3 regions of the Caballeronia sp. LZ033 genome follow, and region 2 is predicted to be linked to each of the others. Evidence: predicted binding sites of a transcription regulator. Region 2 holds the regulator's gene; each other region holds the start of a gene.
What was found. Region 2 encodes FliA, which starts transcription of late flagellar genes. Its sites were predicted from a motif close to CTAAAGTTTNNNNNNNNNNNGCCGNTA; they were not measured.
Positions count from the first base shown of each region.

Region 1: a site for FliA is predicted at 1,539-1,565, ahead of motA (flagellar motor stator protein MotA). Genes of this name have one in related genera too.
Region 3: a site for FliA is predicted at 8,041-8,067, ahead of motA (flagellar motor stator protein MotA). Genes of this name have one in related genera too.

Region 1 is NZ_JARUXQ010000001.1:193,915-204,239, reverse strand. Features, by position in the region: gene motB (flagellar motor protein MotB) at 1-590, opposite strand, end outside; gene motA (flagellar motor stator protein MotA) at 631-1,491, opposite strand; gene flhC (flagellar transcriptional regulator FlhC) at 1,633-2,208, opposite strand; gene flhD (flagellar transcriptional regulator FlhD) at 2,228-2,551, opposite strand; gene QCE62_RS00980 (glycosyltransferase family 4 protein) at 3,271-4,335, shown strand; gene aqpZ (aquaporin Z) at 4,589-5,368, shown strand; gene QCE62_RS00970 (hypothetical protein) at 5,658-5,939, shown strand; gene QCE62_RS00965 (Cof-type HAD-IIB family hydrolase) at 6,034-6,873, opposite strand; gene QCE62_RS00960 (BadF/BadG/BcrA/BcrD ATPase family protein) at 6,988-7,917, opposite strand; gene QCE62_RS00955 (DNA-3-methyladenine glycosylase I) at 8,032-8,637, shown strand; gene QCE62_RS00950 (hypothetical protein) at 9,102-9,527, shown strand; gene QCE62_RS00945 (hypothetical protein) at 9,557-9,922, shown strand; gene rpsU (30S ribosomal protein S21) at 10,032-10,244, opposite strand.
Region 2 is NZ_JARUXQ010000001.1:3,172,256-3,182,580, reverse strand. Features, by position in the region: gene QCE62_RS14890 (thiamine pyrophosphate-binding protein) at 1-146, opposite strand, end outside; gene flhF (flagellar biosynthesis protein FlhF) at 470-2,281, shown strand; gene QCE62_RS14880 (MinD/ParA family protein) at 2,274-3,191, shown strand; gene QCE62_RS14875 (RNA polymerase sigma factor FliA) at 3,210-3,941, shown strand; gene QCE62_RS14870 (GGDEF domain-containing protein) at 4,002-5,015, opposite strand; gene QCE62_RS14865 (aromatic ring-hydroxylating dioxygenase subunit alpha) at 5,324-6,316, shown strand; tRNA gene QCE62_RS14860 (tRNA-Arg) at 6,332-6,407, opposite strand; gene QCE62_RS14855 (c-type cytochrome) at 6,758-7,648, shown strand; gene QCE62_RS14850 (UvrD-helicase domain-containing protein) at 7,736-9,823, opposite strand; gene QCE62_RS14845 (oxidoreductase) at 9,998-10,325, shown strand, end outside.
Region 3 is NZ_JARUXQ010000004.1:517,266-527,590, forward strand. Features, by position in the region: gene QCE62_RS29565 (efflux RND transporter periplasmic adaptor subunit) at 1-553, opposite strand, end outside; gene QCE62_RS29570 (efflux RND transporter permease subunit) at 579-3,764, opposite strand; gene QCE62_RS29575 (DUF4148 domain-containing protein) at 4,101-4,370, opposite strand; gene QCE62_RS29580 (Nramp family divalent metal transporter) at 4,647-5,978, shown strand; gene motB (flagellar motor protein MotB) at 6,056-7,036, opposite strand; gene motA (flagellar motor stator protein MotA) at 7,070-7,942, opposite strand; gene QCE62_RS29595 (helix-turn-helix transcriptional regulator) at 8,216-9,061, shown strand; gene QCE62_RS29600 (hypothetical protein) at 9,185-9,457, shown strand; gene QCE62_RS29605 (hypothetical protein) at 9,546-9,713, opposite strand; gene QCE62_RS29610 (MFS transporter) at 9,843-10,325, opposite strand, start outside.

The DNA of each region.
Region 1 (10,325 bases), 3.0 Mb from region 2:
AGGATGTCGCGCATGTAGGGCTGCACGGCGTTGCTGGAGAGCGCGAACATCGGGCGCTTCTGCGTATCGACGATCTCGATGCGCAAGCCCTGCTGCGTCGCTTCGATGCGGATCTGCTGCTTGAACTGGCGCAAGGTCGGATTGGCCTCGATGGCGGCCATCAGCTTGACCTGCAGATCGTGCAGGCGCGCCTGCTCGCGGCGTTCGAGCTCGCCCTGCGCGGCCTTGAGGAGTTCTTCGTCGGTCGTGGATGACGCGCGCTGCGCGAGCCGCGTGCTGCCTTCCGAGCGGCGCGCGGCGCCCGGCTCTTCGCTGGAGATGTCGCGGCCGCCGCCCATCAGGATGCTGTTGTCCATGCCGACGGTCTTGCCGCCGACCATCGCCGCCTTGAGCGGCATGTTGAAGTATTCGGCGATGCCGCGGCGCTGCACGGGCGAGGTCGAGGAGAGCAGCCACATGAGCAGGAAGAACGCCATCATCGCGGTCATGAAGTCCGCATAGGCGAGTTTCCAGGCGCCGCCGTGATGACCCTTGGCACCCTTGCCGACGACGCGCTTGATGAAGATGGGACGTTCGCTGTCGTTGCTCATGGCTGTGTCCTGACCGAGGAATCGTGCGCGAAGCGAGGCATCACTTCGCCTTGACCCGGCGCACGTGTTCCTCGAGTTCGGCGAACGACGGACGTTCGGTCGAGAACAGCACCTTGCGGCCGAACTCCACCGCGATCGCGGGCGCGTAGCCGTTCAGGCTCGCGAGGATCGTGACCTTGATGCACTGGAACATCTTGGTCTGCTCGGCCACGCGCTGCTCGGCCACGTTGGCGAGCGGCCCGATGAAACCATAGGAAAGGAGAATGCCGAGGAAGGTGCCGACCAGCGCCTGCGCGATCATCTCGCCGAGAATGGCGGGCGGCTGGTCCGCGGAGGCCATGGTGTGCACCACGCCCATGACGGCCGCGACGATGCCGAACGCCGGCATCGCGTCGCCGACCTTGGTCAGCGCGTGCGCGGGGGCTTCGCCCTCGACGTGATGCGTTTCGATTTCCTCGTCCATGAGGCTTTCGATTTCGAACGCATTCATGTTGCCGCTGACCATGAGACGCAGGTAATCGGTCAGGAATTCGACGATGTGGTGATCCGCGAGAATCTGCGGGTACTGGCTGAAGACCGGGCTCTTGGAGGGATCCTCGATGTCGCCCTCGAGCGCCAGCGTGCCTTCCTTGCGGGCCTTCGCGAGCAGCACGTAGAGCAGGCCCATCAGCTCCATGTACATGCCCTTGTTGTACTTCGCGCCCTTGAAGAGCGTCGGGAGGACCTGGATGGTCGCCTTGATGGTCTTGACGTTGTTGCCGAGGATGAACGCGCCGACGCCCGCGCCCACGATCATCAGAATCTCGACGGGCTGCATGAGCGCGCCGAGGTGTCCGCCTTCGATGGCATAGCCGCCGAACACGGACAGCAATGTGACGAGCGCTCCAACAAAAATCAGCACAGTCGAGTCCTCACGTTTTTGATGCGGTAAGACCGCCGTTAGGTGGTTTACGGCACTCGACTGGAAAACTTTGATGGCATGTCCGCGCCGCCGGCAAACGTTGCAATCCGCGCCGCAGAACGGGCCCGGGCGGGTGCGGCGTCAGGCCGCAAGGCTCCGCGCCGGCTCCGCCGCCGCGGCCGCTGCCAGCGTCTTGCGCGTCTTGCCGGCGCGCGACGGCGGCTGGCATAGGCCGCACACGTAGCCCGCGCGCAGTTCGTATGCATGCGCGACGAAACGTCCGCCGCAGCGGGTGCACGCGTTGGTCTGGAGCATGCCGGATTCGAAATAGCGCACCAGGGTCCAGGCGCGCGTGAGCGACAACACGGGTTCGTCGCCGTAGAGGGCGGCGTGTTCGAGGTAGAGCCGGTAACTTTTCACGATCGCCTGGATCGTGCTCTGCGTGCCGTCGGCGCCGCCGTGTTCATGGATGAAACGATAGATGCCGTGGAACAGCGACGAATGGATGTTCGGCTGCCAGGTCATGAACCAGTCGGTCGAGAACGGCAGCATGCCCTTCGGCGGCGAAGCGCCCTTCAGTTCCTTGTAGAGCTTGATGAGCCGGTCACGCGACAGGGTCGTCTCCGCTTCGAGCAATTGCAGGCGCGCGCCCAGCTCGATCAGTTCGATCGCGAGCGTGATCTCGCGGACTTCCGCCACTACGCTTCTGGTTGCCATCGGCCGTCCGCTTCGTGCGTCAGCCGATCTGCGCGACAGGACTGTCGGCCAGCAGGATCGCCGCATGCGCCTGCGTGAGCGCCGCGCTCTTGTCCTTGTCGGCCAGCGACGAGAGGATGGTGTGGTCGTCGAAGCGGAAACGGCACAGCAGATGGCTCGACGACGCCACTTTCACGGCCTGCGCGAGCGTCAGCGAGGACAGCACCTGCGCCACCTGCTCGGACAGGCCGAGCCGGTACATCGCCGAGACGCGGTCTTCCTGCAGAAGCCGCTGGGCGAGAAGCACATACGACAGATTCACCTCGCGGATTTCCACGAGCGTACTCGTAGCGCTGTTCGTCATTTTTTCCCCGAATCGTTACGTGGCTGGTCAGGCCGGCGGGGGAACGTTTGCTCGGTTCGCTGCAGACGCGACGAAACCGGCCCCGCACGTGTTCTCTTGTGCCAGACGATTGTCGCCGATGCTCGAAGGCGCGGCTGTCGGAGAACGTGTCCGAAGCATCGCAGGATTTCAAGGAGGTTGTGTGTAGGAATTTTTCCTACACGGCGCGGAAACGGGTCGCAACGCACCTGTGGATGCAAGAACCGGATATCGGCAGCGATTCGTCTGACTTAATGGAGGTTCAACAAGTTTAAGCGCCGCGGGCGCGTGCCAGCGGCGTCCGAACGTGCGGTTCGGCGCCCGGGAACGCTGCATGCTTAATACTGCCGCGCGGTCATTTTTCCAGATGTGTGATTCGTCTACATTGCTGACAACACTGCAATTTCTGACTTCGTAACAGCGATTGTTTCGCGCTGTAACAACGATAAGCGATTGAAAAATGACGTGAAATGCCGCTCTCGATCCCGATAATGAGCAGTAAGGGATAACCCGGTCGAGATGTAATCTTCATCTCCGGGCCGATCTCGGGCGGCGTCTTACCTGCGCGGCCCGCCCGAAATGGCATGTGTTGAGCGCTCGACCGGAGCGTGACTGCGATGCCTTAAATGACGCCTTCACCGGCATGGGACCCGAGCCTGACGCGAAAGCGCCTGCTCTGCCCGAAACAGGAGAGTCACGTTATGCGAATCGCACAAATTGCACCGTTGCACGAAGCAGTTCCCCCGAAGTTCTACGGCGGCACTGAGCGGGTAGTGTCGTACCTGACCGACGCACTCGTCGATCTGGGCCACGACGTCACCTTGTTCGCCAGCGGCGATTCGCAAACCAAGGCGACCCTGGAAGCCGCATGGCCGCGCGCCCTGCGTCTGGATCCGACAATCCGCGACGCTCTCGCGCCGCACATGCTGCTGCTCGAAACCGTCCGCCGCCGCGCGCACGAGTTCGACGTGCTGCATTTCCACCTTGATTACATGCCGTTCCCGCTGTTCACGCAGCTGGACACGCCGTTCGTGACGACGCTGCACGGCCGTCTCGACCTGCCAGAACTGCAGCCGATCTTCAACACGTTCACGAAGGCGAACGTGATTTCAATCTCCGACAACCAGCGCGGACCGTTGCCGCAGGCCAACTGGCTGAACACGGTGTATCACGGTCTGCCGAATGAACTGCTGACGCCGCAAACGAGCAAGAAGCCGGAATACCTGGCGTTCCTCGGCCGTATTTGCCCGGAAAAGCGTGCTGATCTGGCCATCAAGATCGCGGCGCAAAGCGGCCTGCCGCTGAAGATCGCCGCCAAGGTGGACAAGGTCGACCAGGAGTATTTCAAGACCACGATCGAGCCGCTGCTGTCGCATGCGGACGTCGAGTTCATCGGTGAGATCAACGAAGCGCAGAAGCCGGATTTCCTGTCGGGCGCCAAGGCCCTGCTGTTTCCGATCGACTGGAACGAGCCGTTTGGCCTGGTGATGATCGAATCGATGGCTTGCGGCACGCCGGTGATCGCGTTCAATCGCGGTTCGGTGCCCGAGGTGATCGACCATGGCGTGACCGGCTTCATCTGCGAGGACGTGCAAGGTGCCGTGGGCGCGTTGCAGCGTCTGGACGAACTCTCGCGCACCGAGATTCGCGCGCAGTTCGAACGCCGCTTCAGCGCGCAGACGATGGCGCAGAATTACGTCGACAGCTACACCGCCATGCTTCAGGCCGCGAAGCGTCCGGTGCTGCGCCAGGTTGCCGTCGGCTAAGCAGCCTTCCCACGCATGCGGTCTTCGATGACCGCAACGAGAACCGCCCTTCGGGGCGGTTTTTTTTCGTCTCAGGCTTGCGAAGGGGGCCGTAACCGAACAATCCTAAAATTCTTCCAGACGTGGTGAATTCGCCGATTTATCAAACAAATTTGACAATTTGCAAAATAAAGCGCGCTTAAACTGCGCTCGATGCGCTCATTCAGTGCTCTTTTCGAAACAGCGGCAATTCACATTTCACAAAGGCGGAAACATGAATTTATCGAAACGTCTTGGGGCCGAAATCTTCGGTACGTTCTGGCTGATCCTGGGCGGCTGTGGAAGCGCCGTGCTTGCCGCTGCCTTCCCCGAGCTCGGGATCGGGTTCGCGGGGGTTGCGCTGGCATTTGGCCTCACCGTGCTGACCATGGCGTATGCCATCGGTCACGTGTCGGGCTGCCATCTGAATCCGGCCGTGAGCATCGGCCTGGCCACCGCGGGGCGCTTCCCCGTGCGCGATCTCGTGCCGTATATCGTTGCCCAGGTGATCGGCGCGACGTTGGGGGCGTGGGTGCTCTACCTGATCGCCATCGGCAGCCCGAGTTTCGATTTCTCGCTGAGCGGCTTCGCCGCCAATGGCTTTGGCGAGCACTCGCCGGGACATTTCACGATGATCGCCGCGCTGATCTGCGAAATCGCCATGACCTTCTTCTTTGTCTTCGTGATCCTCGGCGCCACCGACGACCGGGCGCCCAAAGGCTTCGCGCCGCTTGCCATCGGCCTGTGCCTGACACTCATTCACCTGATCTCGATCCCGGTGACCAATACGTCGGTCAATCCCGCGCGTTCGACCAGCCAGGCGTTCTTCGTCGGCGGCTGGGCGCTGGATCAGCTGTGGCTGTTCTGGATTGCGCCCATCGTCGGCGCGATCATCGCTGGGCTGGTCTATCCCTCGCTTACGCGTCAGGCATTCCGCCAGGAGCCTTCCGAGGTCCGCAGCAACCCGAAAACGGTGGGTTTTCCGCTCGCGGAGACTGCTCGCGAAGCCGATTAAGGCTGAGCGACACGCTCTTCGAAGACCCGAACGATTAAACCGGCGCGACAAATGTAATGCCGAATTACGAAGCATGCTTATGATTTGCCGCGGCGTTAAATATCTGCTGCAGACCACATCCGTGTGAGGCCCATCTGACGGGCCTCACACGCCTACTCTCCGAATCGGAGCGTTTCATTTTCTCCTTACTTCGTCCTTGCAACCGGTAACAAGTCGTCGAAGCGTGTAAGACGCTGCGCCCGTACATTGGACTCATGCGACATACACGTCGCCTTCAAGGAGAAACACAATGAAGCGCATCGTCACTCACATGCTCGTCGCCGCCGGTCTTGCCATGGGTGCAGTCGGCGCCGCTCAGGCTCACAGCGATCTGCACATCGGCGTGTCGCTCGGCGCGCCTGCCTATGTGGCCCCGGCTCCCGTCTATGTCCGCCCGGTTGCGCCGGCGTACCGCGCGCCGTACTACCGTCATGAAGCACCGCGCTGGCACGACGGCCGTGATCAAGGTCACTGGAATCGCACCGGCTGGGATCATCGCGGCTATGGCAACAACTGGGGACATCGCGGCTAAGCACGCGGATGCCCCACTCGCGGGAGACCACTCAAGCGCGACGGGCGGCTGGACCACACCAGCCGCCCGTCTTGCATTTCGCCGGGTCCGGCGCTCAGTCCTGCGGGTAACCCGGCGAGGCCAGCTCGTCATGAACCCCGAACAGCTTGCGCAACTGGTGCGCAACCCCCGCCTCGAAATTGTTGCCGATGCGCGGCACATCGGGCAGCCGCTTGATAAGGTCCGGATTGGCGTTGTTCATCATGAACGGATGCCCTGCGGTTTCGAGCAGATCGATGTCGTTCATGTTGTCGCCGAAAGCAACGCACTGCGACGGATCGACGTCGAGCCGCTCCAGCACGAAACGCAGCGCGCGGCCTTTCGAGACGTCGGAGGTCATGACTTCTAGACAATCCGGCAGCGAATAGGTGACATACAGCGAGTCGCCAAACTCGCGCTCCAGATTCGCCGCGACTTCCTTGAGATCCGCCGGCTCGCCGATGTACAGCACCTTCGCGATGTTCTCGCCGTCGTGCTCGCGCAGATCCATCACTTCATACTTAAATCCCGAATCCTGGTGAAAGACCAGCAGTTCGGGCGCATGGCGGTCGATCAGCCAGGCGTCGTCGGCGAACAGGTTCACGATGACGCGCCCATGCGTGCCCGTGAGATCCGGCTGCACGAGGCGCCGTACGGCGGCCGGGTCGAGATCGCGCGAGTAGATGCGCTGATCGCCCGGCGCATGCACGCGCGCGCCGTTCGACGTAATCAGATACGCGTCGACGCCGAGCACGTCGCGAATGCCGGCGACGTCGCGATAATGCCGTCCCGTCGCAATGACGATGGGCACGCCGCGCGCGGCCAGCGTGCGCACGGTTTCGGCGGTGAAGGGATCGAGCTGGTGGTCGCTGTTCAGAAGCGTGCCGTCGAGATCGGTTGCGATGGCCGAGTACATGCCTGCCTTTGTCGTGGGCTCAGGCGCCGGGTGCGCTGCGTACACTGCATACCTGGTTGCGCGCGCCCTGTGCGGAGCGATGAGCGGAGGGAACCTGCCGCGAAGTGCGCCATTTTATCGCGCAGTGCCGGCTGCTTCTCCGGACTCGGACGCCGCCCGGCGCGCCAGTTCAAGCGCGCCCGCAGCCGAATCCGCACGCGGCGCGCGCATCCGCTCGCGCAGATCGAGCGAAACAAACGGTTCGTATGGAACGGCGAGCCCGCCGCACAAGGCAATCGGCAAGGCGCCGTGCGGGTCGAGCGCGGCCACGAGCGCTTCGATTTCCTGGCCGGCCTGCGCGAGCAACCGTCCGGCAGCGGGATGATCGCGAAACGCAAAGACGCTGGGTGCGAGCGTGGCGTAGGCGGTCTGGTTCGCGTTGCACAGCCACACGACGAGACTGTCGCGATCCGTCGCGCCGGTTCGGGCGAGCAATTCACGAGACCAGCCGTCTTCTGCGGCACGGCCGTCGAGCACGCGCTGCAGATGAACCACTGCGCGCAGCCCGAGCCAGGCACCGCTGGCCTCGTCGCCGCTCGGAAAACCGTAGCCGCCGGCTATGCGACACACTCCTTCCTGATCCAGCGAAGCCGCGATGCTGCCCGTGCCCAGTGCGACGATCACGCCAGGTTCGCCGCCATGTGCGCCGACCACGGTGGTGTAGGCGTCGCTCTCGACACGCAACACGCGCACTTCGGGCGCGGCCGCAAGAAAGGCCGTGAGCCAGTCGGCGTTGTTCACGCCGGCGAGGCCGCAGCCCAGTGCGCAGGCACGCCAGTCGAACGGCAGCGCCGCGTTGGTGAACGCGCTACGGCATGCGTCCTCGATGGATTTCCACGCCCGCTCGACGCCGAGCCCGAGACCCGACGGGCCGCCGCTGGCGCGTGCGAGCTCAACGCCATGCGCGTCCGCGAGGATCACGCGTGTACCGCTGCCGCCGCCATCAATGCCGAGCAGGAATGCGTCCGTTGCCGTGGAGGAAGTCAAAGTCGAAATGGATTTCATGGACACCAGCTTACCGGCCGCGGCGGCCTGCGCCAATTAGCCGAATGGACGAGGTGGCGGGACGAGAACGTTCCGCTATGCTGACGCGACCTTGATGACCACCGGGAACCGCACATGGCAGACACCCAACCCGCCCGCTGCGCGTGGGCAACCACCGACGCGATGATCGACTACCACGACCATGAATGGGGCGTGCCGTCGCGCGACGACCAGCATCTGTTCGAGATGCTGGTACTCGAGGGCGCGCAGGCGGGATTGTCCTGGTCGACCATCCTCAACAAGCGCGACGGATACCGCGCCTTGTTCGCGAATTTCGACATCGGGCGCGTGGCACGCTTCACGGATGAGGACATCGAGCGGCTCGTGCAGGACGCGCGCATCGTGCGCAATCGCGCGAAGGTGACGTCAGCGGTGCTCAACGCGCGCGCGGTCCTGCAGATCCAGAAAGAGCACGGGTCGTTCGCGGAGTTCGTCTGGTCGTTTGTCGACGGCGTCACCATCGATACCCCGCGCGACGCGAAGCATCCCACGCCCGCCTCGACACCCGAGTCGGATGCCCTGAGCCGCGCCCTCAAGCAGTACGGCTGCAAGTTCGTCGGCACGACCATCTGCTATGCCTTCATGCAAGCGACCGGCATGGTCAACGATCACGCGGCCGAATGCATCGCGCGGACCTTTGCCAGAACCAGACGCAAGAGCGCGTCGCCAAGGTCGAAGTGAAGTCAACACGCGCGGCAACTTTTAGCTGTTTTGGCCACATTTTCGAGGGCGATTGTTCTTTGCTAGGGAAAGTCCTGATGGAAGCGTGTTTTTTTGCAGTGAAGCACGCGCGAAACCCCGAACAGCAAGGCATTTGACCGGGTTTTCCGCACTGCACGAACGTACGGTACGTGTAAAAATGGCGTCCTCGCGTGCGCTGGCGCACCTTTTTACCGGGCCGAACCGTTATAAAGACGGTGTACGGATCGTTCATCGAGTGTAGAAATCCGACGCGAGCACACAGGGCGACAGTGAGACCGAACGCCCAGGCCGGGAAAAGCGCCGTGTTCGAAGCAGTGACCGGAGGGCATCAGCGTTTTTTTATGTTGCTGGACATCGCAACAACGCCGCCGTTCCGGAGCAGCAGGTGCAGGTTCTCGAATTCAAACGCATGGCCGCTGCGCAGGGGCGCAGGGGAGAAGATCATGAAAAGCTTGAACTTCCTGACCCATCAGGAGATTTTCAACAGCGCCGTACAGCATCTGTTCATGCAGGGACAAGCCGCATTGCTCCCGCATGGCGGCGGCGCCTATCGCGGTTACTGCGGCGGCTGCCCTGTCGGCCGGTTCATCAGGCCGCGCGACTACATCACGGCGATGGAAGGCGTGCCCATCCGCTACATCGCAAAACCGCCCGAGCATGTGCCGGCCTATATGGATGTCGGTGTCGCGGCGCTCAAGCGCGCGCTGCTACGTGCGCGCATCAACGTGTTCGATCCCAATACCGTCGAATTGCTCTCTTGCCTGCAGAACGTGCACGACGTCTTCGGCAAGTGGGAATGGCGCGAGCGTCTTTCGTCGATCGCACGTCAGTTCGGGCTTTCGGCCGAACTTCTGAAAACGGCTGCCTGAGCACAGTAGGTGTAGTGATGTTGAGCCCGATGAAGATGTTGAGCCCGAAGGACATTTACGACCGCGTCAGCACGCATTTGCTGACCCAGCGCGCGGTGTCCGAAGATGACAATGGATCCTGCCGCCTGCGCAGTCCGGAAGGCCGCAAGTGCGCGATTGGTTCGCTCGTGCGTGACGATCTGTACGAGGCGGCGCTGGAAGGTGTCGGCATTTCCTACTACCGGCATGCGCAGGATGGCGAGCTGATGCGCGCGCTCTACGCGTCGAATGTGAACGCCTACGATCCCAACATCATTGATTTGCTGATCGAACTCGAACAGGTTCACGACGACGCCGACGTGGAAGAGTGGCCGCATCTGCTGGCGGCGCTCGGCAGGCGGCACGCGTTCGTCTGACGCCGGTTTCTCTCACGTACAAGCAACAAGGCGGTGCGCCCTCACGGGTCGCACCGCCTTTTTGCCATGCAAGCCGAGGAATTGCGGCTCCCCGACTTGCACGCGATGCTTAGTGCATCTTCTTCGGCAGCATCTGGCTGCGCAGGCGCTTGCGCAGACGCGCGACGGCAGCTGCCTTCTTGCGCTTGCGCGCGGTGGTCGGCTTTTCGTACGACTGGCGCTCGCGCAGTTCGGCGATGGTGCCGTTGCGCTCGATGGTGCGGCGGAAACGCCGAATCGCGACATCGAACGGCTCGTTTTCTTTGAGGACGATAGTGGTCATGTAAATCCTGGTTTGCTAAACGTATTTCTAAGCGCGCGACGACAAAATCGCCGCGCCCCGGCACTCCGATCGTCCACCGGA
Region 2 (10,325 bases):
GCGTCGAGCACCGCGAGGAAGCTCTCGCCGGGCACGCAGAACACGCGCTCGACGCCGTGATGAACGAGCGCATCGACGACGAGACGGGCGCCGGTCGTCTGGCTTTCGGGAGCGGCGGACGGAGCAGCGGAAGCAGCGGACGTCATGCGATGAAGTCTCCTTGAAATGTCCGGAAACGCCTCGGTTCGATGCCGGAGAGGTGCCGGACGGTGAGCGACGTGCCCTCCAGCTTACGCGTTCGGCCGCGCCTTCGGCCACACGCCGCCCGGGAAGATTTGGCTGCGGCGGGCGCGCCGTGTTCCGGCCCCGAACTGTCCATCAGCCGAAATACCCCTTTTTCCCACCCTTTATCCAGCGATGGACCGAAGGGGAACTTCGCAATAATGGCTTCACTGAAAAGCGGGACCGGCAAGCAGACAGACCGGTTCGCTCGCAACGATCGCCGTATCACACCTCATCGGGGGCAAGTTTGAACATTCGTAAATTCATCGGCGCGAACAGCCGTGACGCACTGCGCCAGGTTCGTGAAACGCTCGGTCCCGATGCCGTGGTGTTGTCGAATCGCACGCTGGACGACGGCTCGGTCGAAATCGTCGCGGTCGCGGACAGCGACATCGCTTCGATCTCGCCCGCCGCGCAGGAGCAGGCGGTGCGTTCGGGCGGCGCGTCGCGCGCGGCGCTGGCCGCGGCGGCGGCAGCGATCCCGGTGAAACAGCAGGCAGCCACGAACCCCTACGTGAACGGCGATGTGTTTTCCTCCGTGTTCGGCGCGAGTGCCGATGACGAAGACGACTTCGCATCCTCCGCCGACGACACGTCCCGCACGATGGCCGACACCAACCCGTGGCTGATCGAGCATGCGAAGCGCCTGGCGCAACAGGCGTCGATGCCGTCGAACCGCCCGCTCACGCCGTCGGCCGCGATTGCGCGCGGCATGGGCGTGCCGGTGACGACGCTGTCGCAGGCGCCGGTCCAGTCGACCGCCCGGCCGACCGAATCCGAAGCCGGCAAGTTTGCGCTGCGTCAGCAGCAGCCGGCCCGGGCCGAAGCGGCGCCGCAGCCGGTCTCACAACCGGTCTCGCAGCCGGCCGTGCAGCAGAAGGTCGAAACGCCCGACTGGGCGCGCGAAGCCGCGCAGGTCGCAGCCCGCCGCGCTGCGCACAAGATCAACACGAGCGCGCCGCACGCTGAAACGCCGGCGCCGGGCGCCGCGCCCGCCACGCCGGAAAGCGTCTTCGAAGGCCTGCCCGCGAATGCGGCGGCGGTCGTGACCGAGGCGATCCGGGCGCGCATGCAGCAGGTCGTCAACGACACGGTGATGAACGAACTCTCGTCGATGCGCGAGATGATGGAAGAGCACTTCGCCGGCCTGATGTGGAGCGAGCGCCAGCGCCGCAACCCGACGGGCGGCGCGCTGACCAAGCGCCTGTTCTCGGCCGGTTTCTCGGCGCAGCTCGTGCGCATGGTGATGGACAACATGCCGGAGATGGAGACTGTCGAAGGCGCGCTCGAATGGGTGCAGCAAGTCCTCGAAAACAACATTCCGGTGATGGACAGCGAAGACGCGCTGATGGAGCGCGGCGGCGTGTTCGCACTGATGGGCCCGACGGGCGTCGGCAAGACGACCACCACGGCGAAGCTCGCGGCGCGCTGCGTGATGCGCTTCGGCGCCAGCAAGGTCGCGCTGCTCACGACCGACAGCTACCGGATCGGCGCGCACGAGCAATTGCGCATCTTCGGCAAGATCCTGGGCGTGTCGGTGCACGCGGTGAAGGACGGCGCCGACCTGCAACTGGCGCTGTCCGAACTGCGTAACAAACATATCGTGCTGATCGACACGATCGGCATGAGCCAGCGCGACCGCATGGTCTCCGACCAGATTGCGATGCTGTGCGGCGCGGGCCATCCGGTGCAGCGCATCCTGCTGCTCAACGCGACGAGCCACGGCGACACGCTGAACGAAGTCGTGCAGGCCTACAAGAGCGCGCCGGACCAGCCGCCGCTCGCGGGCTGCATCCTGACCAAGCTCGATGAAGCCACCAATCTCGGCGGCGTGCTCGACACGGTGATCCGCTACAAGCTGCCGGTGCATTACGTCTCGACCGGGCAGAAGGTGCCGGAGAACCTGTACGTCGCAACCAAGCGTTTTCTCATCAAGAGCGCGTTCTGCATTCCGCGCGACGGCTCGCCGTTCGTGCCGAACGAAGAAGAAGTCCCCGCGCTGCTCTCCGCGCTGTCCGCGCGTGCCTCGACCGACATGCATGGGGTGCACTTTGGATAAGTTCGTGCTCGACCAGGCAGAAGGTCTGCGACGGCTCCTCACGCGAGCCGGCTCGCGTGTGGTGGCGGTCGTGGGCGGCCCGGCGGGAATCGGTTGCACGTCGACGGTGGTGAATCTCGGCGCGGCGCTGTCGGTACATGGCAAGGATGTGCTTGTGATCGACGAGCACCGCAACGTGGCGTCGGCCAGCCGGCTCACCGGCATCGAGGATGCAGGCGCGGCTGCCGCGGTGATGACGGGCCGCAGCACGCTCGCGGAGGCCGCCGGGCGCACGCCGTTCGGTTTTTCGCTGCTCGCGGCGCCGCGTGATGAACGCATCAGCCATGACGCCGCGCAATGCCGTGCGTTGCTGGACGGTCCGGCGGACATCGTGCTGATCGACGCGCAGCTGGACCGGTATGGCGCGCTCTCGTCGCTCGCGGCGCAGGCGCATGACTTTCTCGTCGTGACGCGGGTGGCCGCGTCGGCGATCACCGAGGCGTATGCGTGCATGAAGCGTCTGCACTACGCCCATGCGATCGGCCAGTTCCGCGTGCTGATCAATCACGTGCAGAACCCGGCCGATGCGGCGGTCGCGTTCGACAACCTGTCGGGCGTCGCAAGCCGGTATCTGGCTGTGTCGCTGGTGCAGGCGGGATATGTGTCCGAGGATGCGCGCGTCGCTCGGGCAAAGGAACTCTCACGCTGCGCTGTCGAAGCGTTCCCGGCCACGGCCGCGGCACGCGACTACCGCGCGATTGCGGCGGAGCTCCTGCACTGGCCGATGCGCCCCGCGCCGTATGCGCGTGCGGCGGACGGCCAGGCGGACGCGCGAATTCCGGTTGGCGACTCTGAGCAGGGCGGACGGGAGACGGCGCATCGTGCGGCCGCGCTTCACGAAATGGCCATGAGCAGCACGGCGTCGATGTGATCAAGATAGGTGACCAAGATGTATAACGCCCAAGGCAAACTCTCACAGTCCGAAACGCTGACGAAATATGCACCGCTCGTTCGCCGGCTGGGGCTTCAGCTCGTCGCCAAGATGCCGGCGAGCGTCGATCTCGACGATCTCATCCAGGCCGGCATGATCGGCTTGCTGGACGCGGCCGGCCGCTACAAGGAAGACCAGGGCGCGCAGTTCGAGACGTATGCGAGCCAGCGGATTCGCGGCGCGATGCTCGACGAGCTGCGCGCCAACGACTGGCTGCCGCGCAGCATGCGCAAGACGTCGCGCGAAGTGGAATCGGCGGTGCACAAGGTCGAGCAGAACCTCGGCCGGTCCGCCAGCGAGACGGAGATCGCCGAGCACATGAAGATGCCGCTCGACGAATATCAGTCGATGCTGCAGGACCTGCACGGCGCGCAGCTGATCTATTACGAAGACTTCGACCGTTCCGCCGATGACGAGCCGTTCCTCGACCGCTATTGCGTCGACCGTTCGGATCCGCTGTCCGCGCTGATGGACGACAGCCTGCGCGGCGCGCTGATCGAAGCCATCGACCGGCTGCCGGAACGCGAGAAGCTGCTGATGAGCCTGTACTACGAGCGCGGCCTGAACCTGCGCGAGATTGGCGCGGTGATGGAAGTGAGCGAGTCGCGCGTGTGCCAGCTGCACAGCCAGGCCGTGGCGCGTCTGCGCACGAAGCTGCGCGAGCAGGCGTGGACCGGCGCCGAGGCGTAAGTCTGACGCTCGACGCGTGACGCATGAGACGAATGGCCCGCAGCGATGCGGGCCATTTGTTTAGCTGGTTTCGAAATCGTGGGTTTCGGCGAACACGGTCTTGCCGGCGCCCAGACTCTTGGCGCGATACATGGCGCGGTCGGCGGCGCGCAGCACGGTGTTCATGTCGGACGGGCGCGCGATCGTCGCGCCGGACAGCAGGCAGGCGCCGATGCTCGCCGATACCGATACCGCCCGCTCCTGCACCGACGTGATGGCGGCGAGCGCCGAGTGGATGCTGTCGGCCACGGCGAGCACCGCCGAGCGGTCCCGCACCTGATGCGCGAGCACGACGAATTCGTCGCCGCCGAGCCGGGCGATGGTATCGGTCCTGCGCAGGCGCGCCTCGAGTTGATGCGCGAACGATTGCAGCAGCACATCGCCGACGGCGTGTCCGTAGGTGTCGTTCACTTCCTTGAAACCGTCGAGGTCGATCAGCAGCAGGGCGGTGGCGTCATCGGCGTCGTGGCCGTCCTGGCTGGTTGGTGGCGCGGCCATCGCCCGATTGACGATCTTCTCCAGCGCATAGCGATTCGAGAGGCCGGTGAGCGGATCGGTGGACGCCTGGCGCGCGAGATCCAGATTGAGCTTGCCGAGCCGGTCGACGAGCACGCTCAGATACACCGAAGCCCCCAGCACGCTCAATCCCAGGCCGATCGCGGCCGGCAGGTTGGCATGCCACCAAGGTTGCCCGAGGCCGAGCGCGATCACCACGATGAGCGCCGTCGTACAGGACACCGCGAGCGTGCGCTTGCCATACCGGCATCCCGAGCCGATCAGGAACCAGAACATCACCCAGATGAGCGGCAGCGCGCTGGCGCCGCCAGCCGCGAGCGCGAGTCCGAGCAAGGCCTGATCGGCGATGGTCGTGAGCGTCAGGCGCGTTCCGGACATGGCGCTCGCGCGGCTCACGACCAATAGCGTCAGGGCGCCGTAAGACACATAGAGGGCGACGAGCCGCACGACCATCGACGCATCGTGCGACGGGCGCCACAAAGCGAAGAGGCCATACGCGAGCAGCACCGCTGTTCCCATCCAGACACGAAGCGTGGCCTGCTCCCGTTCGGGACTCCGGTGCCCGGACCCGATGAAAGCCTGGATCCGGCGTGCCGGTTGATGCGCCTGCTCCATATGAACCCCTGGCTGGTGATTTCTTGCTGTTATGGTGTGCTGCTGTCTCGTATGTGCGGCCCGGTCGCGGGAGGCGCTGTGAAGGTGTGCATCGGGTTGCACCGTCGCGCGACCCGCTATTCTGCTACTTTTTGCGATCTCGCTGCAGGATCGGTTGGGGCGAATGCGGACTCTTTGACTCTTCCCGGTCTTCCTGCTTACGGCTGATGACAATGCACAACAACGCTTCTTCCCTGCAAGGCGAATGGCTGGCGGTCTGCAACAGTGAGGACGTGCCGGAGGGCGGGGCGCGAGGATTCATCGTCGCGGATGAGCGCATCGTCGTGTGGCGGGACAGTCTCGGCGCGGCGCATGTGTGGCGCGACTACTGTCCGCATCGCGGGGCGCAACTGTCGCTCGGATCGGTATCGCGCGACTGGATCACGTGTCCCTATCACGGCTGGCGGTATGACATCGAGGGGCAGTGTCTGCATATCCCGTCGAATCCCGCACTGCGTCCGCCGAAACGCGCCTGCGCGACGACCTTTGTCAGCGACGAAAAGTACGGCGTGGTCTGGATGTGTTTCGGCGAGCCCGAGTATGCGCTCGATTTTTATCCGGATGCCGATGTGCCCGGCGGGCGTCGCATCAATCTCGCACCGCAGACGGTGAGGTCATCGGCGCCGAGAGTGGTCGAGAATTTTCTCGACATGGCCCATTTCTCTTTCGTGCACGCGGGGATTCTGGGCGAGCAGGCGCATACCGAGGTGCCCGATTACGAAGTCGTTCCGGTCGATGGCGGTCTCGAAGCGCGGCAGTGCCGTTACTGGCAACCAGCCGGCATGCCGGGGCAGGACGACGGCGCGATGATCGACTATGTGTATCGCGTCAGGCGGCCGTTGATTGCGAGCCTCACGAAGATGGCCGCCGGCGGGCAGGGCGCGCTGCACATCATGCTGGTGGCGTCGCCGGTGTCGGAGACGGAAACGCGGGCGTGGCTCGTCTCCGTTCATGAAGACGACTCGACGCACAGCGATCGGGAGCTTTATGACTTCAATATGGAGATCCTGCTGCAGGACACGCCGATCGTCGAATCGCAATGGCCGAAGCGCTTGCCGCTGGAACTCGATGCGGAGTTGCATCAGAAGTGCGACCGGATGTCGGTGGCTTACCGGAGATGGCTGGCGGAACTGGAGTTCGGATGGGGGACGACGGGTGGGGTGTAGCGGGGGTCTTGAGATTGGCGCGCCCGGCTGGGATCGAACCAGCAACCCCTGCCTTCGGAGGGCAGTACTCTATCCATTGAGCTACGGGCGCATCGGCGGTGGGCTGCTTATTTGACAAGGTAACAAGGCAAGCGGCTCAAAGAAAGCCAGCTGCAAGGCCCACGCGAATCCGAGAGGATACCTGTTTTCCATGACTCCGTCCATCGCGCGGCGCTGCAAACTCGATGCCCGCGTGCGCCACAAGCATCACACGATTCGGGTAAACGCCCGTCCGGTCGTGCTGCTGCCCTGTGCCGCCGTCCAAACGTTCCGTCTATAATCGACCGAGCCTTTCCCCACGGCTTGTCTCGGCGCACGGTCTGAGCGCCAAGGCAATGCATGCGGTAGCTGTCACGCTGTCACTGAACCGACTCACACCAAAAAACGGGAGACGAGACAAGCATGAGCGAAGCACCCCACGGAGCCCCGATCAAGACGCCCGGTCAACTCATCGTCGCGATCATTGCGGGATTCGGCATTCCAGTCGCCATCATCATTCTGCTCGCCGTCTATGTGAACAACTCGACGCGCACCGGCGCAGGCACCGATATCGAAGCCTCCGTGAAGGAGCGCATCGCGCCCGCCGCCCAGGTCGATGTCCGCGACGCCAATGCCCCGCGCGTCTACAAAACCGGCGAGGAAGTCTTCAAGGCCGTCTGCTCCGCCTGTCACGCCGCCGGCACCGCCGGCGCGCCCAAGTTCGGCGATGCCGGCGCGTGGGCGCCGCGCATCAGCGAAGGCTACGACACGCTGCTGCACAACGCGCTCAACGGCAAGGGCGCGATGCCCGCCCGCGGCGGCACGAATCCCGACGACTACAGCGACTTCGAAATCGCGCGCGCTGTCGTCTACATGGCAAACAACGGCGGCGCCAAGTTCGCGGAACCCGCGCAACCGGCGCCGGGCGCCGCGGCAAGCGCAGCCGGCGCTGCTTCCGCACCGGCGGCCGCGAGTTCCAACGACAACGCACAGGCCGCAGCCGCCGTCGCCGCGTTGGCGTCGGTACCGCAGGCCGCGCCGGCTCCGGCCGCGGGCGCCCAAAGCGCCGACGCCGCGCAAGCCGGCAAGGCGCTCTACGAGCAGGTCTGCCAGGCGTGTCACGCGGCCGGCGTGCTCGGCGCCCCGAAGTTCGGCGACAAGGCTGCCTGGGCGCCGCGTCTGAAAGAGCCGATGGACACCGTCTACAACTACGCGCTGCACGGCAAGGGCGCGATGCCGCCGAAGGGCGGATCGAATGCGCCGGACGCCGATGTCAAGGCCGCCGTCGACTACATGGTGAACGCGTCGAAGTAAGAGGCCAGGCCGCAAAGCAAAGAACCCTGCGCACGCGAGTGTCGCAGGGTTTTTTTCGAGTGCACTGAATGAACCCGACAGCGGCGATCAGCTCTTCTGCAGCATCGCCTTGAGCATCGCCATCCGGTCCTTCGGCGACAGCGGCGCTTCATCGGCAGTCGGCGGCGGCGCGTCGTCGAGCAGCATCTCGGGAATGAAGCGCGACGGTTCGCACACCACCGTCTCCCGCGCCCGCTTGCGTTTCTTGCACCAGTTCAGATGCAGGCTGCGCTGCGCCCGCGTGATCGCGACATACATCAAACGGCGTTCTTCCTCGATGCGCGCATCATCGACGGGCGTGTCTTCGTCCGAGCCGCCGCGATGCGGCATGATGCCTTCCTCGACACCCACCAGGAACACGTGCGGATACTCCAGCCCCTTCGACGCATGCACCGTCGACAGGCGCACCGCATCCGGATCCTCTTCCTTGCCTTCGAGCATCGACATCAGCGCGACGGTCTGGATCAGTCCGAGCAGGTTCTTGCCTTCGTCGGCGAGACCGTCGGCGGTGTCGAAGCCGGTCTGCTCCGTGCCCGGCGCGGCTTCGGGCTTGGTGCCCTTGCGCTTCAGCCATTCGAGGAACTCGAGCACGTTCTGCCACTTCGACTGCGCCTGCCGTTCATCGTAGGCATCGTAGAGATACGCCTCGTAGTGAATGGCCTCCATCATGTCATCGAGGACTTCGCTGGCCGGATCGCGCGCGGCGCGGTCGGACAGCCGGCGAATCCACTCGCAGAACGTGCGCAGCGGCTCGACCTGCCGCGCCGACAGACGCGCCTCGATGCCGCCCATGAACACGGCCTCGAACAGCGACACCTTCGCCGCGCCCGCGAACGCCCCGAGCGCTTCGAGCGTCGTGTTGCCGACGCCCCGGCGCGGCGTCGTGATCGCGCGGATGAACGCGGGATCGTCGTCGGGATTCGCGATCAGCCGCAGATACGCGATCAGATCCTTGATCTCGGCCTTGTCGAAGAACGATTGCCCGCCCGACAGCACATACGGAATGCGTTCACGGCGCAGCACCTGTTCGAAGATGCGCGCCTGGAAGTTGCCGCGATAGAGAATCGCGTAATCGCGGAACTGCGTGCGTCGCTCGAACTTGTGCGCCGAGAGCCGGAACACGACGGATTCCGCCTCATGCTCTTCGTCGTTGCAGCCGGTGACGGTGATCGTGTCGCCCATGCCGTGCTCGGACCACAACTTCTTCTCGAACAGTTTCGGATTGTTGGCGATGACGTTGTTCGCCGCGGTCAGGATGCGCACCGTCGAGCGATAGTTCTGCTCCAGCTTGATGACGTGCAGCTTCGGAAAGTCCTTGCCGAGCTGCGCGAGATTCTCGATCGTCGCGCCGCGCCAGCCGTAGATGGCCTGATCGTCGTCGCCCACGGCCGTGAACGCGGCGCGCGGTCCGGCCAGCAGCTTCACCAGTTCGTACTGGCAGGTGTTGGTGTCCTGGTACTCGTCGATCAGCAGGTAGCGCAGACGGTTCTGCCACTTGTCGCGCACCTGCTCGTTCTGCGCGAACAGTTGCGCCGGGCGCAGGATCAGATCGTCGAAATCGAGCGCCTGATAGGCATGCAGCGTGGCCGCGTAGCTGCGATAGACAATCGCTGCCTGATGTTCATCCTCGTTGCTGGCGAGCACCGATGCCTGATCGGGCGACACCATCGCGTTCTTCCACAGCGAGATGATCGATTGGATCTTGCGGATCAGCCCCTTGTCCGTGGTGCCGAGCTGCTCCTGGACCATGCCGAAACAATCGTCGGAGTCCATGATCGAGAACTGCGGCTTCAGGCCGACGTGCTCCGCCTCCTGCCGCATGATCTGTACGCCGAGCGAGTGAAACGTGCAGATGGTCAACTGATTGACAGGAATCCGGCGGCCTTCCTTGCCCGGTGCCGTGAGCGTCTTGCCTTCGAGCAGCTTGGCGGTGCGCTCGCGCATTTCGAGCGCGGCTTTGTTCGTGAACGTGAGCGCGGCGATGTGCCTCGGCTCGAAGCCGCGCCCCTCGATCAGATGCGCGATCTTCTGCGTGATCACGCGTGTCTTGCCGCTGCCTGCGCCGGCGAGCACGAGACAGGGACCATCGAGATAGCGCACGGCTTCGTTTTGCGCGGCGTTCAGACCTGCGGACATCGTTCTGGGCTTTGGATTCTGAGGCGCGCGGCATGCAGCCGCCGCATGAAGGAGTGCGCGATGTTAACACGATGCCAAGCGCCCGGTTCCGGCCCTGCTTACGGTCGGAGGGCGTGAAGCACGGGCTGCGGGCGTGCCACAATATCAAACCGCTTTCCACGACAGGATGCCCGCATGAGTTCAGCACTGAAAGTCGGCGTAATGGGCTATGGCCTCGCCGGCGCGACGTTTCACGCGCCCGTCATCGAGCATTGCGGCCGCGCCGAAGTGACCGCCATCGCGACCAGCCAGGCCGAGCGCGCACAGGCCGACTATCCCGACGCGCAAATCGTGGCGGACCTCGACGCGCTGCTGGCCGTTCCGGGCCTTCAGTGCGTCGTCATCGCGACGCCGAACGACACGCACTTCGACCTCGCGCACCGCGCGCTGTCGGCGGGCAAGCATGTGGTGGTCGACAAACCCGTCACGCTCAGCGCCGCCGATGCCCGCACGCTTGCCGATC
Region 3 (10,325 bases), on a different contig from region 2:
GGTTGTAGGTGCTTTGACGTTCATCGAGTTCCTGTTGCGAGACCGCATCGCGCTGACGCAACTGCTGCCAGCGATCCAGCGAACTCTTTGCAAGACCGAGGCTCGATGAGGTCTGGTCGCGCTGCGCGACGGCCTGCGCGAGTTCCTGGTCGATCTCGGGCGTATCGAGATCGGCGAGCAGCTGGCCTTGCTTCACGCGTGCGCCGATATCGACATACCAGTGCAGCAGATAACCGGTGGCGCGTGCATAGATCGGCGATTCGACGAAGCCGCGCAGCGTGCCCGGCAAGGTGGTTTCAGCGCCGCTGTCGGTGTGCGAGGGCTGCACCACGTTTACGTACTGCTGCGCGTTCTGCTGCGTGCGCGTGGCGATGGAGCGGTTGTGCACCATGTCCGTGACGACGGTGCGCGCGGCGCCGATCGCCAGCAGCGCGAGCACGATGACGAGCGCAAGCTTGGCGCGCTTCCATTCGGCATGGCGCGGCGGCAGCGCGGGCCCTTCGTCGGAGTCGCGCGCGGGAATCGCAAGCGAGGCGTGGTTCTTTTCGGTCATGTTCGTGATCGGGTCTATATCGATATCAATGTTGTCCGCTTGCGGCGTCGCGCTGCGAAGGCGTCTTGCGCGCGGCGCGGCGCGCGAGCCTTGCATGGATGCCCGCGAAGATGAGCGGCACGAAGAAGAGCGTGGAAACGGTTGCGAACAGCAGCCCGCCAATCACCGCGCGGCCGAGCGGCGCGTTCTGTTCGGCGCCTTCGCCGAGGCCGAGCGCCATCGGGATCATGCCGATGATCATCGCGAAGGCGGTCATCAGCACCGGGCGGATGCGGCTTGCGCCTGCTTCGAGCGCGGCGGTCAGCGGCGGCATGCCGGCGTTCAGCCGTTGCCGCGCGAAGGACACCATCAGGATGCTGTTGGCCGTGGCGACGCCCATCGTCATGATCGCGCCGGTGAGCGCGGGCACGGAGAGATGCGTGCCGGTGAGAAAGAGCATCCAGACGATGCCCGCGAGCGCGGCGGGCAGCGCGCTCACGATGATGAGCGGATCGATCCACGACTGGAAGTTCACGACGATCAGCAGATACACGAGCACGATGGCCATCGCGACGCCGATGCCGAGCCCGAAGAACGACGTGCGCATCGTCTCGACCTGGCCGCGCACGACGATCTGGCTGCCGCGCGGAAGCGTCTTGCGGGCTTCGTCGACGAGATGATTGACCTGGCGTGCGACGCCGCCTAGATCGCGGCCCTCGACGCTCACGAACAGGTCGATGACGGGCCGGATGTTGTAGTGCGTGACCACCGCGAACTGGCTTTGCGGCGCGATGCGCACGAGATTGCCGAGCAGCTGCGTGGGCCCGTTGAGCGAGGCTGAGACCGGCGTGCGCAGCAGTTCGTCGATCGACGAGACCTGATACTGCGGCGTCTGCACCGCGAGGTTGTACTCGACGCCGTTGCGCGGATTGAACCAGAAACCCGGCGCGGTCTGCGAGCTGCCCGACAGCGACACGAGCACGTTCTGCGCGACGTTGTTCGCATTGAGATTGAGCTGTTGCAGACGCGTGCGGTCCATTTGCAGGTCGATGACGGGCTCGTCCAGCTTTTGCTGGATATGCGTATCGACGTTGCCGGGAATCATGCGGATCTGCTTCATCAGCTTGCTCGCGGCTTCGAAGTTTGCCTGGCCGTTTTGCCCCTGGATCTGCACGTCGATGGCGGCGGGCAGGCCGAAGTTCAGGATCTGCGTGACGATGTCGGCCGGCTGGAAGAAGAACTCGACGCCCGGGAACAGGCGCGGCAGCCGCGCGCGCAGTTCGTCGATGTAGGTCTGCGTGGGCGCGTGATCGGCGGTGAGCGCGACCTGGATCTCGCCGTCCAGCGTGCCGATCGTGCCCGCGTTGCTGTAGGACAGGTTGATGCCGCTGTAGGGCAGCCCGAGGTTGTCGAGGATCGTCGAGAGTTCATGCTGCGGCACCACTTGACGCACGACGTTTTCGACCTGGTCGGCGAGACGCGCGGTTTCCTCGATGCGTGTGCCGGTCGGCGCGCGCATGTGCATGCGGATGTCGCCGGCATCGACGCTCGGGAAGAAGTCTTCGCCCAGGATGAACACGAGGCCCGTGGAGATCACGCAGAAGCCCAGGAACAGCGAGCCGAACAGGCGCCGGCGTACCAGCAGCGTCGAAAGAATCACGATGTACGCCGCGCGCATGCGCTCGAAGCCGTGGTCGAAACGCCGATGCAGCCGCATGAAGACATTGGGCCGGGCGTGCGCATCCGGTGCGTGCGCGTGGCCCATCAGCAGCATCGCGAGCGTCGGGACCAGCGTGCGCGAGAGGATATACGACGCGATCATCGCGAACACGACCGCTTCCGCCAGCGGCACGAACAGGAACTTCGCGACGCCGGTCAGGAAGAACATCGGCACGAACACGATGCAGATGCAGAGCGTCGAGACGAGCGCGGGCACGGCGATCTCGCCGGCGCCTTCGAGAATCGCTTCGTGCAGGTCGGTGCCCATGTGCAGATGGCGCTCGATGTTCTCGATGGTCACCGTGGCGTCGTCCACCAGGATGCCGACCGCGAGCGCGAGGCCGCCGAGCGTCATGATGTTGATGGTCTGCCCGAGCGCGTGCAGCACGATCAGCGAGGAGAGGATGGACAGCGGAATCGAGATCGCGATGATGCAGGTGCTGCGCCAGTTGCCGAGGAACAGCAGGATCATCGCGGCCGTGAGCGCGGCGGCGATCAGCGCTTCACGCACCACGCCCTGCACGGCCGCCTTGACGAACACGGACTGGTCGAACAACGCGCTGATCTTGAGATCGGGCGGCAGCGAGGCGCGCGCTTGCGGCAACAGGTCCTTCAGCGTGTTGACGATGGACAGCGTCGACGAGTTGCCGTTCTTCAGCACCGAGATCAACACGCCGCGATGGCCGTCCTGCCGCACGATGTTGGTCTGCGGCGTGAAGCCGTCACGCACGTGCGCGACTTCGCGCAGATAGGTGGTCGCGCCGTTGATGGTGCGCACGGGAATGTCGTTCAGGCCCGCGACGGTGGCAGGCGAGCCGTTCATGTTGATCGTGTATTCCTTCGGCCCGATCTTTGCGGTGCCGGTCGGCAGGATCAGGTTCTGGGCGTTCACGGCCTGCACGACGTCGGTGGGCGTGAGGCCCTTGGCGAGCAGCGCGCGCGTGTCGAGATCGACGGAGATCACGCGGCTCTTGCCGCCGTACGGATAGGGCACGGCGGCGCCGGGAATCGTCACGAGCTGCGGACGCAGGAAGTTGAGCGCGGTGTCGTTCAGGTCCTGTTCCGATTGCTTCGGGCTGGAGAGACCGAGCTGGATCACCGGAATGCTTGACGCCGAATAGCTGATGACGAGCGGCGGCGTGGCGCCGGGCGGCATCTGCTTCAACTGCGCCTGCTCGACCGCGACGGTCTGTGCAATCGCGGTCTGGATGTTCGCCGTGGGTTGCAGGAAGAGCTTGATGATCGCGATGCCTTGCAGCGACTGCGATTCAATGTGCTCGATGTTGTTCACGGTGGTCGTCAAGCTGCGCTCGTTGACTGACGTGATGCGGTTGGCCATGTCCTGCGCGGAAAGGCCGGTGTAATTCCAGATGATGCTGACGACAGGGATGTCGATTTCGGGGAGTACGTCTACCGGCGTCGTCAAGAGGACGAAGGGCGTCGCCAGCAGGATCATGATGGCCATCACGATGAACGTGTAGGGCCGCTTCAGCGCAACGTTGACTATCCACATTGAGTCGTTCGGAAGAGCTTGGAAAGGGCGCGGCGGCGAGCTTGCATGCGGCGCGCGGGACGCAATGACGGACGAGGCGGGCGAAGATCTGCCGTGACGCTATGGTAGTGGCCGCGCGCCAACGACAATGTGGCGTGAATATGGCGCGTATGTCAGATTAGGCGATTTGAAAGCAAGCGCTTGAAAGGGCGCGTTCATCGCTTGCGTGTCGGGGAATACAACGGCGTCGGCGCTGATCAATTCCGGCAGCGGACGAGCGGCGAGACGGCGCGGGAACGCTCGCAGAGGAAGGGAACCGCGCGGGGGTCTCGACGGGATGAAGCGTGGGCTTGCTGGTTACTGTGCGGGTTGCTGCATGGCGGGTTGTCCGGCGGCGGAGGAACCATCGGTCGATGCGCCGTAAGCGCTCGACGACTGCACCTTGGCTTCGGCGGCCTGGATGTTATCGGGGTAGAAGGCGTCGCGTTCGGACGGGTTGTAGCCTGCCTGCTCGACGCGTTGCAGGTCCTGTTTGACCTGGGCGCGCGTCAGACCATCGGTTTGTGCCAGCGCGGCGAGTGGAGTGGCGGCGAGTGCGACGATCGCGAAGCGGGTGATCAGTTTCATGAGGGACTCCTCGAACGTGGTGACGATGAATGCGGCGCATGCCTGCAAGTCATGCACGGCCACGGGCTCATTCTATGTTTCGGGTGGTGACGACATGCTGGCGTTCAAATGACGCTTTCGTCAGATTGGAGCGCGTGTCGGATTGCCGGTAAAGGGGTGTTGAAGGCAGCAGGGAAGTGGTCTGTAAAGGTTGAAGGCCGGTGATAGACTCGCCGGCTTGGGCGAACGTGCTGCTCGCGCCGGGTTCAATTAAGCATCGCAGTGGGGATCGATAAATTGCCGTTCAATCTGCCGACTACGGCCACCGCGCCGTTCTGTCCTTCCGAAGTCAAAGGCTCCGTGGCCGTTGCATCCGGCGCGCCGCTCTGGAAGAAGCTGCTGCAATTCGCGGGACCCGGCTTGCTCATTTCCATCGGCTACATGGATCCGGGAAACTGGGCGACGGATATCGAAGCCGGCTCGCGCTATGGCTATGGGCTGCTGTTCGTCGTGGTGCTGTCCAGTCTCGCGGCGATGGTGCTGCAATGTCTTGCCATGCGGCTCGGCATCGTCACGGGGAAGGATCTTGCGCAGTTGTCGCGCGAACGCTATGCGAAGCCGGTAGCGAATGCGCAGTGGGTGCTGGCCGAGCTGTCGATCATTGCGTGTGATCTGGCCGAAGTGCTGGGTGGTGCGCTCGCGTTTCATTTGCTCTTCGGCGTGTCGCTGATCTGGGGCGTCGTGCTGACAGCGTTCGATACGCTCATCGTGCTCGGATTGAAGGGCAAGAACTTTCGTGATCTCGAAGCGATCATGCTCGGGCTGATTGCGACGATCGGGATCGGTTATGTGGTGGAGCTCGTGCTCGTGAAGCCGCACTGGCCTTCGGTGGCGGCCGGGCTCGTGCCTTCGATCCATGCATTGAGCCAGCGGGAGCCGCTTTATCTCGCCATCGGGATTCTTGGCGCGACTGTGATGCCGCATAACCTTTATCTGCATTCGTCCATCGTGCAGACGCGGGTGGTGGAGCGTGACCGGACAAGTCTTCGGTCTGCGATCACGCTTTCACGGCTGGATACCATCGTGTCGCTGATTCTCGCGCTGATGATCAACGCGGCGATCCTGATCCTGGCGGCGTCGGCGTTTCATGCGACCGGGCATACGCAGGTGACCGAGATCGAGGACGCTTATAAGCTGCTTGCGCCGATCGTGGGGACGGGGCTGGCGGCGGTCTTGTTCGCGGTGACGCTGTTCGCGTCCGGGCAGAGTTCGACGTTCACCGGGACGATTGCCGGGCAGGTCATCATGGAAGGGTTCTTGAGGTTCAAGATTCCCTGTTATCAGAGACGGTTCATTACCCGGGCGCTGGCGTTGATCCCTGCGCTGATCGGGGTTTATTGGCTCGGGAATGGGGCGGTGGGGAAATTGCTGGTGGGGAGTCAGGTGGTGTTGAGTTTGCAGTTGCCGTTTGCCTTGTATCCGCTTATCCGGATGACCAGCGATCGGAGGCTCATGGGGGAGTTCGTCAACGCGAGTTGGATGAAGGTGGCCGCGTGGGGGTTGTTTGTGGTGATCAGTGCCGCGAATGCTTGGCTTGTGGTGCAGACGGTGGGGGAGTGGGTGGGGTGAGACGTCGGGTCAAGAGCCCGCGACGTGAAGCACGATCCGAACTCGTGTTTCCTCCGCGGGCCCGATTGGTCGCAATGCTACTTCACCACACTCACCGTCCCATTCGACTTCGCCGCCACCGCAGCCGGAATCGCAGCCTCCACCGGTTGCCCTTGATCGACCGTCGTCCTCCCACCATCCTTGAAGAACGCCTGCTCCGCGGCCTTGTTAAGAACGAGAATACTGATCCGCCGATTAGTCGGCTCATCAACCACATCCTTGTTCAGCGGCAGCACGTCAGCCAGCCCGCGCACCTGCAGCACCTTGCTTTCCTTCATCCCCCCGGCCACCAGCGCGCGCCGCGCCGCATTCGCGCGCTCACTCGACAATTCCCAGTTCGAATACCCGGCCTGACCACCGGAATAGGGCACCGCATCCGTATGTCCCGCGATCGACACGCGGTTCTCCACATCGTTCAGCGAAGCCCCGATGTTGGTCAGAATCGTGGTCACATAACCTTCGAGCCTGAAACTGCCGGAAGCGAACATCGGCCGATTGAGCGAGTCCACGATCTCGATACGCAAGCCTTCGCTCGTGATCGCGATCCGGATCTGATCCTTGAACGCACGCAGCGCCGGCGTCTGTTCGATCAAGGCAGTCAGCTTCTGCTTCAGTTGCTGAAGCTTCTGCAAATCCTCCATCGCAACAGCGGCGCGCGCGATGGTCTGCGGCACCGGCTGCGTCTGGCTCTTCTTGCCTTCGCCGGGACGCGTGCTCGACAGATCCTGACCGCCGCCGGTAATCACGCTCGTATGCGTGGACGCACCGCCATCGTTGCCGAACAACGCCGACAACGGCGTGTTGAAATACTGCTCGATGCCTTCCTTGTCGTACTTCGACGTGGACCCGAGCAGCCACATCAACAGGAAGAACGCCATCATCGCGGTGACGAAGTCGGCGTAGGCGATCTTCCACGCGCCGCCGTGATGGCCATGTCCGTGCGCCTTCTTCTTGCGTTTCACGACCACGGTGGGCGCAAGTACGGATTGCAGCGGATCGCGTGACGGTTTCTCAGCCATGAGAGTGATTTCCTTCTTGCGTGCGCGTGCAGGTCAGGAAGCCGCTTTCGGCATCTTGGTCGCGCGCACCGCGTCGTCCAGTTCCTTGAAGCTCGGGCGGTCCGCCGTGAACAGCACCTTGCGGCCGAATTCCACCGCAATAGTCGGCGCGTAGCCGTTCATCGAAGCAAGCAGTACCGACTTCACGCACTGGAACGGTTTCGCTTCCGCAGCGCCCTTTGCATTGAGCAGATCGGCGAGCGGGCCGATGAAGCCGTAAGCCAGCAGAATACCGAGGAACGTGCCGACCAGCGCGCCCGCGATCATCTCGCCGAGGATGGCGGGCGCGGCGCCCACCGAACCCATCGTGTGCACCACGCCCATCACGGCGGCGACGATACCGAACGCAGGCAGGCCATCGGCCATCTTCTGGATCGCGTTGGCCGCGACCGAGCTCTCGGTGTGATGCGTCTCGAGTTCCTCGTCCATCAGGTCCTGCATCTCGAGCGCGTTGACATTGCCCGCCGACATCATGCGCAGATAGTCGACGATGAAGTCGAGCAGATGATGATCGGCCATCACGTGCTCGTACTTCTGAAACAGCGGGCTGGATTCGGGCGCGTCGACATCGGCTTCGAGCGCCATCATGCCTTCCTTGCGCGCCTTCTGAAGCAGTTCGTACAGCAGCGCGATCAGCGCGACGTACTTCTCTTTGGTATAGCCGCCGCCCTTGAACGCCTTCGGGATGGATTGCAGGGTCTTCTTGAGCGTCGCGGTTGGATTCGACACGACAAATGCGCCGATCGCCGCCCCGAAAATGCACAGCAGCTCGAACGGCTGCACGAGCGCGGCCAGGTGGCCGCCGACGCCGATGAAGCTGCCGATCACCGAGCCGATGACCACCACCCATCCGATGATGACAAACATGATTTCTCCGCAGTTTTCCGCGCGCCGCGGGCCGTGCGTGCTTGCTTGAAGAAAAGACGCGCACGGCTCGCGACGCATTGTTCGCTTGTTCAGGCTCTTAACGGCCGGTAAGAACGGGAAATGAAGGGTGTCCGGAGCAAGTTTTTCTGCGCAAATGTTTGCGTCGTAAATGTTACGTTCCGGCCGATCGGCGCCGCGGACGCAAGGCAGTCGCGCTGTGATGACGTGGCAGGTAATGGAACGGGCGCATCCGGTTCGACTAAGATCGTCCGCATGAACTCGACTCTCGTCCACGCCCTTGCTGATCCGGCGTCCTCCGCCCCGGACGCGACCGTCGGCGCGCTGCTGCGCGAATGGCGTCAGCGAAGACGCATGAGCCAGCTCGATCTGGCCGGCGAGGCCGATGTCTCGACGCGGCACCTGAGCTTCGTCGAATCGGGGCGGGCGCTGCCGAGCCGGGAAATGGTGATGCGCCTCGCCGAACAGCTCGATGTGCCACTGCGCGAGCGCAATACGCTGCTGATGGCGGCAGGCTACGCGCCGCTGTATCGGGAGCGCGCCCTGGCCGATCCGCATATGGCCAGCGCGCGCCGCGCCGTCGAACTGGTCCTGAAAGGTCACGAGCCGTTTCCGGCACTTGCCATCGACCGCCACTGGAATATCGTCGCGGCCAACGCGGCGCTGCCGCCGCTGATCGTATCCGCCGATGCCGCGTTGCTGGCGCCGCCCGTCAACGCGCTGCGCCTCTCGATGCATCCGCGCGGACTCGCCGGCGTCATCGACAACTGGCACGAGTGGCGCGCGCATCTGCTCGCGCGGCTGCATCGGCAGGTGGAGGTGTCGGGCGATCCGGTGCTGCTTGCACTGCACGCCGAACTGGAGGCGTATCCCGCGCCCGCGCACGCCCACGCGCCGCCGTCCAGGCGTCACGAGCCCGATCCGGTGGTCGTGCCGCTGCGCCTGCGCACGCCGCATGGCATGCTTTCGTTCTTCAGCACGACCACGGTGTTCGGCACGCCGGTCGACATCACCTTGTCCGAGCTGGCGATCGAAGCCCTGTTTCCCGCCGACGACGTCACCGCCGCCATCCTCGGCCGGCTCGCCGAGGCACGACGCTGAACTTGCGCCGGCGCGCACGGGCTTACAGAATGGAACCTCGTGCGGGCAGGCGGATCAATCAGAAAGGCAGGCCGGATATTCCGAGCCTGGTGAGCTTTTGTCCAACCAACGCGGAAGATAGCGATGATTCAAACATTCGAGCAAGTGATCGGCGGGCAAAGCATGCAGTTCTGCGCAAGCATTGCGGACGGCGGCGGCCCGCCGCGCGTCATCATCAGCCGCGCAGATTCGGCGGAGTCACTGGTGATCGTCGAAGCGGAAGGCATCATCAGCACGATCAAGGCGGAAGTGGAAGCGCCCGCGTCGCTCGTTGCCGATGCCGTTCGCAAGGCGCAGCAGGAAGCGCTCATCGAGCGCGCACTGGAAACCGGCGCTGTGCAGACCACGAGCCTGTAGGCTTCGCGGCAGCCGGCGTCACACAAACGTGCCCGCGCGGTTCTTCGAGCCGCGCGGGCATTGTCTTGTCAGGCGGAAACGTCCGGCGCTACAGGCGCGGTTCGCCGTTTTTCGGATCGGCGGGCACCATCGGCGTGGCGGAATCCGGGCCGTCAGGCATGTCCGGATCGTCGGGGTTCGGCGCCGCATCGGGATCGAACAATTCGTCGGGATCCGGTTCGTACGGCTCTTCAGGGGAACGGGGCAGCGTCGACATCAGCTTCTCCTTGAGGTTGGATGGCTTCAGGCTCCGAGGCAGCTTGCTTCGATCCGGTCTGCCCCGGGCGTCTCGCTTGATCGTTGCAACAGGCGTACCCGCTGACTGACACGCGTCAAATTGCTGCATTTAGTCAACATTCTCCGAAAGCGCGTTGCGCACGCAGTCTGACGGGCGATCCTTGTTTGTCTGCGCCGAATTGCTGATCTGACGCGCAACCAACGCCGTGCCCAGCAGGAGCGCGACGGAAATTCCGGCCGACCAGCGCACGGCATCGACGATATGCGCCGCGCCCGCCGCGCCGTCCCCATGACCCGCGAGCGCGCCGAACGCCGCGACCCCGATCGCTCCCGCCGCCTGGCGCGCCGTGTTGAGCACCGCCGACGCCGTCCCCGCGCGCTGCTGGCCGACGGTGCCGAGCAAGGCGGTCGTCATCGCGGGCACCGCGAGCCCCATGCCGGACGGAATCAGCAGGAACGGCAATAGCAGGGCGGCCGTGGGCGTGTGCGCATCGACGAAACAGAGTGCGGCGAAACCGGCGGCGTCGAGCAGCGCGCCCGCGATCATCGGACCGCGCGAGCCGAAACGCGCCACCACGGGTCCGCTCGCCAG